2 regions of the Streptomyces sp. CMB-StM0423 genome follow, and region 1 is predicted to be linked to the other one. Evidence: riboswitches for the same ligand, from Rfam matches in the RefSeq annotation. Region 1 holds a riboswitch; the other holds the start of a gene.
What was found. A riboswitch is a leader RNA that binds a small molecule or an ion and turns the genes downstream of it on or off. The one in region 1 is predicted to bind cobalamin.

Region 1 (4,202 bases):
CGGCCACCAGGCGCCCGGCCAGCCGGTCGTTGTCCCGTGACTCCGCCACGGCTGCCTCCACAACCCCATGTCACGCCTCGCCACGCACCCAGGTGTGTCCCGTGCCGATCACGGCCGCCGACACCGCCGTGCCCACACAAACGCCGCCCCAAGACGCTATCGGCAGCCTGCCGCACCATCGAAGACCAACACACCCACTCCTGCTCCCCTTGCAGGACGACAGCCCGCTCCCGGGCACCGACCCCCCTTGCCCGCCGGCCGGCCCGGGAGACCCGGGTGCGGCGGCGGGTGCGGAGGAGGGGGCGGACGCCTGACGCGGGTCCCCGCACCGGAGCGCCGGCCGCATGCCCGGCGCCCGGTGCGTACGGCCGTCGGCACCCGGCCCGTACGCGAACGCCGGCGCCCGCCCCCCGCCGCTACGTCACCCGCGCAGCTCCGCCCGCACCTCCCGCGCCGCCGCCACCAGGCTCTCCAGCGACGCCCGCGTCTCCGCCCAGCCGCGGGTCTTCAGCCCGCAGTCCGGGTTCACCCACAGCCGCTCCGCCGGAATCGCCCGCAGCCCGGTGTGCAGCAGCGCCACCGTCTCCGCCGCGCTCGGCACCCGCGGCGAGTGGATGTCGTACACGCCGGGACCCGCCTCCCGCGGATAGCCGTGCCCGGCCAGCTCGTACGCCACCTGCATGTGCGAGCGTGCCGCCTCCAGGCTGATGACGTCCGCGTCGAGGTCGTCGATCGCCGCCACGATGTCGCCGAACTCCGCGTAGCACATGTGCGTGTGGATCTGCGTGTCCGCGCGCGCGACGCCCGTCGTCAGCCGGAACGCCTCCGTCGCCCACGCCAGATACGCCGGCCGGTCCGCGGCCCGCAGCGGCAGCGTCTCGCGCAGCGCCGGCTCGTCGACCTGGACGACCGCCGTGCCCGCCGCCTCCAGGTCGGCGACCTCGTCGCGCAGCGCGAGCGCCACCTGCCGGGCGGTCTCGGCGCGCGGCTGGTCGTCGCGGACGAAGGACCACGCCAGCATCGTGACCGGGCCGGTGAGCATGCCCTTGACCGGGCGGTCCGTCAGCGACTGCGCGTACGTCGTCCAGCGGACCGTCATCGGCTCCGGGCGCGAGATGTCGCCGGCCAGGATCGGCGGGCGGACGTAGCGGGTGCCGTACGACTGGACCCAGCCGTGCCGCGTGGCGAGACAGCCCGTCAACTGCTCGGCGAAGTACTGCACCATGTCGTTGCGTTCGGGCTCGCCGTGCACGAGCACGTCGAGCCCGGCCTTCTCCTGGTACGCCACCACCTCGCGGATCTCCGCCGCGATCCGCTCCTCGTAGCCCTCCGCGCCGATGCGCCCGGCGCGCAGGTCGGCGCGGGCGGCGCGCAGCTCGGCGGTCTGCGGGAACGAGCCGACGGTCGTCGTCGGCAGCAGCGGCAGTCGCAGCCGGGCCCGCTGGGCCGCGGCGCGCTCGGCGTACGGTGCCGGGCGGCGGGCGTCGGCCGCGCCGACGGCGGACGTACGGGCCCGGACGGCGGGGTCGCGGGTGATCGGGGAGGCGGCGCGGGCGGCCAGTCCCGCGCGGTTGGCGGCGAGTTCCGCGGCGACGGCGCCGGTGCCGTGGGCCAGCCCGCGGGCGAGCGTGACGACCTCGGCGGTCTTCTGCCGGGCGAACGCCAGCCAGCGCAGCAGGTGCGGGTCGATGTCCCGCTCCGCGGCGGCGTCGAGCGGCACGTGCAGCAGCGAGCACGACGGGGCGACGTCGACGCGGTCGGCGAGCCCGAGGAGGGTGCCGAGGGTGGCGAGCGCCCGTTCCAGGTCGCAGGCCCACACGTTGCGGCCGTCCACGACGCCCGCGACGAGCCGCTTGCCGGGCAGCCCGCCGGCGGCGGCCAGCGCGTCGAGCTGGTCGGCGGCGGCGCCGGTGAAGTCCAGCGCCAGGCCCTCGACCGGCGCCTTGGCGAGCACCGGGAGGGCGTCGCCGAGGCGGCCGAAGTACGAGGCGACGAGGAGCGCCGGGCGGTCGGCGCGGGCGCCGAGATCGCGGTAGGCGCGCTCGGCGGCGGCGAGTTCCGCGGGCGTACGGTCCTGGACGAGCGCCGGCTCGTCGAGCTGAACCCACCCGGCGCCGGCCGCGCGCAGATCGGCCAGCACCTCCGCGTACACCGGCAGCAGCCGGTCCAGCAGCGACAGCGGCTCGAAGTCCGCGGGCGCGCCGGGCGCGGGCTTGGCGAGCAGCAGGTACGTCACGGGCCCGACCAGCACGGGCCGCGCGGCGTCCAGTCCGAGCGCCAGGGCCTCGGTCAACTCGGCCGTCTGCTTGGCCGCGTCGGCGGTGAAGACGGTGTCCGGCCCGAGCTCGGGGACGAGATAGTGGTAGTTGGTGTCGAACCACTTCGTCATCTCCAGCGGCGCCGCGTCCTGCGTGCCGCGGGCCATGGCGAAGTAGCCGGCGAGCGGGTCGGCCGCGACGGCAGCGCGGTGGCGGCCGGGGATCGCGCCGACCATGACGGTGGTGTCGAGCACGTGGTCGTAGTACGAGAAGTCGCCGGTCGGCACCTCGTGGACGCCGGCGCCGGCCAGCTCCCGCCAGGTGGCGCGGCGCAGCTCCGCGGCGGTGGCGCGGAGTTCGCCGGCGGTGACCCGGCCCTTCCAGTAGCCCTCGACCGCCTTCTTCAGCTCCCGGTGGTGGCCCTGCCGGGGGTAGCCGTACACGGTCGCCCGTGCCGCCGCGGCTGCGGACTTCGCTGTCACGGAGATCTCCTTCGCGAGATGAATCCCTGAGATCCCGGGACCGGAAGGAGAGGGGGAGGCAAACGCGAAGAAGGCAGCGCGGCGCGTCCCCGCCGGTCCTGCGCGGCGGGATTCCGCATGCCTGCCTGGTGCGTCACGTGCGCCGACCCGCCCTCGAAGGTCACCGGGATGTCCGCGCACGGAGGGCCCGCGCACGGGCAGCGGGCAGGTCTTCGGACTCGCGGGCAGGTCCGTACGCGACTCGCGCGCACGGGCGCCTACTGGCCGTCGCTTCCCGGATCCGGCGGATCCAGTGCGTATGACGGCGGTCGTTCCCGCTCACCGCTGCGGGGCAGTCCCGGATTCCCACCGGGTTCCCTCTTGCGACGCCACCGCCTGGCGGACGGGGCGAACCGGCTGCACGGGCCAGTCTAGGGCGCCCGTCCGACACCGGCCCGCGCCGCCGCCCTTGACCCCGACGCAGGGTCAACCTTCGAGCATGGCGCCATGACCACCGGAACCCCCGCCGTCGAGGCCGCGGGACTGCGCAAGGCGTACGGCGGCCGCGAGGTCCTCGCCGGCGTCGACCTCACCGTGCCCGCCGGCACCGTCTACGCCCTGCTCGGCCCCAACGGCGCCGGCAAGACCACCACCGTCCGCATCCTCACCACCCTCCTCGCCGCCGACGCAGGCACCGCGCGGGTCGCCGGCCACGACATCCGCCGCGCGCCCGCCCGGGTGCGCGCGGCGATCGGCGTCACCGGCCAGTTCTCCGCCGTCGACGGCCTCCTCACCGGCCGCGAGAACCTGCGCCTGATGGCCGACCTCGGCCACCTCGAACGCCCCCGCGCCACCGCCGTCAGCACCGGGCTGCTCGCCCGCTTCGGCCTCGCCGATGCCGCCGACCGGCGGGCCGCGACGTACTCCGGCGGCATGAAGCGGCGGCTGGACCTGGCGATGACGCTGGTGTCCGGGCCGCGGCTGATCTTCCTCGACGAGCCGACGGCGGGACTCGACCCGCGCAGCCGCCGCGAGTTGTGGGACGTCGTCCGCGAACTCGTCGCCGACGGCACCACCGTCTTCCTCACCACCCAGTACCTGGAGGAGGCGGACCGGCTCGCCGACCGCATCGGGGTGCTCGACGGCGGCCGGCTCGTCGCCGAGGGCACCGCGGCCGAGCTGAAGCGCCGCGTCCCCGGCGGCCACGTCGAGCTGCATGCCGCCGACGCCGCGCGGGCGGCGGAGCTGGCGCGCCGGCTGCCCGGCGCGGTGGCCGGCCCGGCGGGGCCGGCGGTCACCGTGCCGTACGACGGCAGCCTCGGCGCGCTGCGGCGGCTGCTGGCCGGGCTCGACGACGACGGGTCGGTCACCGGGCTCGCGGTGCACACCCCGGACCTGGACGACGTGTTCCTGGCCCTGACCGGCCACGCCGCCGCTGCCGAGGGGGTACGGGCATGAGCGCCCCCGGCACGTACGTCCTCCG
Region 2 (4,202 bases), 1.4 Mb from region 1:
GCGATGGCCAGCAGCAGCGAGTTGCGCAGCCCCGTCTCCGCGATCCGGGCGCGCAGCGCGGTCCAGCGCTCCGGCCAGACCGCCTCGGCCTCGGGGTAGTGGTCGGGGTGCAGCACGCCGCGGGCGGCGCGGGTGCGGGACCAGGCCGGGTGCGCGCCGTGCCGCTCGGCGAGGTCGGCGGAGGCGGCGTACGCGGCGAGCATGATGCGCTCGGCGATACGGGTGGAGAGCGCCCGCGCCGCCGGGGAGTCGAACGGCAGCCGCAGCCGGAAGAAGACGTCCTGGAGGCCCATCACGCCCAGGCCCACGGGCCGCCAGCGGGAGTTGGACGCGGCGGCCTGGTCGGTGGGGTAGAAGTTGATGTCCACGACGCGGTCGAGGAACGTCACGGCGGTACGGACCGTGGCGTCGAGCTTCTCCCAGTCCATCGCCCCTTCCCAGCCGCCGGCGGTGTCGCCGAGATGGGCGGCGAGGTTGACCGAGCCGAGGTTGCACACCGCGGTCTCGCCGTCGTCGGAGACCTCCAGGATCTCGGTGCACAGGTTCGAGGAGTGCACGACGGCGCCGGGCTCCGCGGTCTGGTTGGCGGTGCGGTTGGCGGCGTCCTTGAACGTCATCCAGCCGTTGCCGGTCTGCGCGAGGGTACGCATCATCCGGCCGTACAACTGCCGTGCGGGGACCTGCTTGACGTACCGCCCCTCGGCCTCCGCGCGCGCGTACGCCGCGTCGAACCCGGCGCCGTACAGGTCGGTCAGCCCGGGCACCTCGGCGGGCGAGAACAGCGACCAGGGGCCGTCGGCCTCGACGCGGCGCATGAACTCGTCCGGGATCCAGTGCGCGAGGTTGAGGTTGTGGGTGCGGCGGGCCTCCTCGCCGGTGTTGTCCCGCAGCTCCAGGAACTCCTCCACGTCGGCGTGCCAGGGCTCCAGGTAGACGCAGGCGGCGCCCTTGCGCTTGCCGCCCTGGTTCACGGCGGCGACGGAGGCGTCCAGGGTGCGCAGAAAGGGGACGATGCCGTTGGAGTGGCCGTTGGTGCCGCGGATCAGCGAGCCGCGGGAGCGGACCCGGGTGAAGGGGATGCCGATGCCGCCGGAGTGCTTGGACAGCCGGGCGACCTGGTGGTAGCGCTCGTAGATCGAGTCCAGCTCGTCGAGCGGGGAGTCCAGCAGGTAGCAGGAGGACATCTGCGGGTGGCGGGTGCCGGAGTTGAAGAGGGTGGGGGAGGAGGGCAGGTAGCCGAGGCGGCTCATCAGCCCGTACAGCTCGGCGACTTCGGCCACGGCGGCGTCGGAGTCGCCGGCGGCCAGCCCGCAGGCGACGCGCAGGAAGAAGTGCTGGGCGGTCTCGATGACGGCGCGCTCGGTGGGGTGGCGCAGCAGGTAGCGGGTGGAGACCGTACGCAGGCCGAAGTAGCCGAACAGGTCGTCGCGGCCCTCGGCGACGGCCTCGTCGGCCAGCGCGTCGAGGCGGGCGGCGTGCCGCCGGACGAACGCGGCGGTGGCGTCGGCGACGATGCCCTCGCGGTGGCCCACGGCGATCGCGGCCGAGAAGCTCGTGGCGCCCTGGCCCGCGGCCTCCTCGGCGACGGCCCGGGTCAGCAGCCGGGCGGCCAGCTTCGAGTACTGCGGCTCCTCGGCGATGAGCGCCGCCGCGGCCTCGGTGGCCAGCTCCCGCAACTCCGCCTCGCCGGAGCCCGGGTGGCGGCCGCGCAGCGCGTCGGCGGCGACCCGGGCGGGGTCGGTGGCGGGCAGGTCGGCGGTCACCTCGGTGAGGGTGCGGGTGAGCGCGGCGGCCGGGCCGTCGCCGGCCCGGGGGGCGGCGGAGGCGGGCTCCGTGGGCGCGGCCGGTGGTGCGATCGTCAAGATGCTGCTCTCCCTCGTTCGGCGGGGCCGCGCGGGAGAGGCTGCGGTACGGGCGCAGGCGGGCATGCCGGATCCGTCGAGGCAACCCCGTGTGCGTCCGCGAGCCCAATCCACGAGACCCGGACGTCATCGATCGCTGCCGGAGGTTTTCGGGCTCACGACATACGGACCCGCCGGCGCGTGGCAGGCATGCCCGTATATCGCTTACCGTTGCGGGACAGCTCCGGACTTCCACCGGATTCCCCTGCGTCGGCAGCTAGGACGAGCATACATCTAGTGGCTCGCCAGGGAAGCACCCCTATATGTTGTGTCGCATGTCGGCCGGGCGTCAGAGGTCCGCGACGAAGGCCCAGAGCGGCAGATCCGGCAGCGGCAGCCAGTCCCGCGCCGGGGTGCGGACGAACCCCAGCCGCTCGTACAGCCGGTGGGCCGTGGCCATCTCCGGGGTGCTGGACAGCACCACCCGGTCCGCGCCCAGCTCCCGGGAGCGGTCCAGACAGGCCCGTACGAGCGCCTCGCCCACGCCGCGGCCGCGCGCCTCCCGGGCCACCGCCAGCATCCGGAACTCGCCCTCGCCCGGCCCGCTCAGCTCCGCGAACGGCGACCCCGCCGTCACGAACGTCACACTGCCCAGCACCTCCCCGCCGACCGCGCGGGCATCCCCTTCGACCGCGACCAGCACCTCGGCGCGCTCCGCCGCCGCCCGGCGGCGCACGTCCCGCAGCTCGTGCACATACTCGTCGTCCTCGCCGAACGTCAGCAGCCCGTCCGCCAGATACGCCTCGGCGACCAGCTCGCCCGCCCGCTCGTACTCCTCCGGCCGCACCGGCCGCACCGTGAAGTCCATGCCCCCGAGTCTGCCCTGCGCCACCGACAGCGGGCCGCCGCCCCCGGAAAGCCGGGGACGGCGGCCCGTACGCCTGCGGCCTCCGCCGCACCGCGCTCAGCAGCAGCGGAAGCCCTTGCGCGGGTCGTCGCCCGCGTCCGTGCGCATCCGCTCGAACTCGCGCCGGGTGGGCACCTTCGCGTCGGGGTCGTGCCCGCGCAGGTGCTCGACGTAGCGCTCGTACGCCGTGTCGCCGATCACCTCGCGGACGTACCACCAGACCTTGCGCCCAGCCGTAGCCAGCGCCGCCGCCCCGGTCATGACCCGCCTCCGTCCCGCGCGCCGCCGCCGGCACCCGGCTTGAACCCGCCGCCGCTGCCCAGCCCGGCCGCGGCCAGCTCCTGCTTCTCCTCCTTGGTCGCGATCAGTTGCGCCGGTGCGACGTACGACGACTCGTGGTACGGCTCCTCGTGGCTGACGACGGACTCCGGGTTGCGCAGCGACTTCACGCACACCCGGGCCGCGTCCAGGATCACGACGACCACCAGCAGCGCGAAGACCGCCGACAGCACCCCGTCGACCGTGGTGTTGGTGACGATCGTCTCGGCGTCCTCCAGCTCCTGGCCGGACAGCTTGCCGGAGTCGATGCCCTCCTGCGCCACGTCGCCCTGGGCGAAGAAGCCGACCCGCGGGTCGTCGGAGAACACCTTCTGCCAGCTCGCGGTGAGCGTGACCACGGCGACCCAGATCAGCGGGATGCCCGTCACCCACGCCCACTTCAGCCGCCCCGACTTGATCAGCAGCGTGGTGCAGATCGTCAGCGCGACCGCGCCGAGCAGTTGGTTGGTGATGCCGAAGAGCGGGAAGAGCTGGTTGATGCCGCCCAGGGGGTCGTTGACGCCGACCCACAGGAAGTAGCCCCACAGGCCCACGACGACCGCGCTGGTGGCGATGAGCCCCGGCCACCAACTGACGCGCTTGAGCGGCTTGTAGATGTTGCCGAGGGTGTCCTGGAGCATGAAGCGGCCCACCCGGGTGCCCGCGTCCAGCGCGGTGAGGATGAAGAGCGCCTCGAACATGATCGCGAAGTGGTACCAGAACGCCTTGAGACTGTCCCCGGTCACATCGGAGAAGATCTCCGAGACACCGATCGCGAACGTCGGCGCGCCGCCGGTACGGGACAGCAGCGTCGACTCCTCGACGGAGTCGGCCGCCGCTTGCAGGGCCGCCGGCGTGATCTCGTACCCGAAGCCCTGGATCGCCTGCGACGCCGACTGCGCGGTCTCGCCGATCACCGTGGGCGCCGAGTTCATCGCGAAGTACAGCCCCGGGTCCAGCACACAGGCGGCGATCATCGCCACGATCGCCACGGAGGACTCCATCAGCATGGAGCCGTAGCCGATCATCCGGATCTGCGTCTCCTTCTGCACCATCTTGGGCGTGGTGCCGGAGGAGATGAGGGAGTGGAAGCCGGACAGGGCGCCGCAGGCGATGGTGATGAAGACGAACGGGAA

Region 2: it holds a riboswitch for cobalamin, as region 1 does, so the genes downstream of both, CXR04_RS11100 (ribonucleoside-diphosphate reductase subunit alpha) here and metE (5-methyltetrahydropteroyltriglutamate--homocysteine S-methyltransferase) in region 1, are expected to answer to the same signal.

What each region holds. Positions count from the first base shown of each region.
Region 1 is NZ_CP025407.1:4,007,865-4,012,066, reverse strand. It holds gene CXR04_RS17420 (hypothetical protein) at 1-49, opposite strand, end outside; gene metE (5-methyltetrahydropteroyltriglutamate--homocysteine S-methyltransferase) at 422-2,740, opposite strand; cobalamin riboswitch at 2,945-3,124, opposite strand; gene CXR04_RS17410 (ABC transporter ATP-binding protein) at 3,227-4,177, shown strand; gene CXR04_RS17405 (ABC transporter permease) at 4,174-4,202, shown strand, end outside.
Region 2 is NZ_CP025407.1:2,627,078-2,631,279, reverse strand. It holds partial or broken gene CXR04_RS11100 (ribonucleoside-diphosphate reductase subunit alpha) at 1-1,862, opposite strand, end outside; cobalamin riboswitch at 1,986-2,132, opposite strand; gene CXR04_RS11095 (GNAT family N-acetyltransferase) at 2,191-2,709, opposite strand; gene CXR04_RS11090 (YbdD/YjiX family protein) at 2,806-3,009, opposite strand; gene CXR04_RS11085 (carbon starvation CstA family protein) at 3,006-4,202, opposite strand, start outside.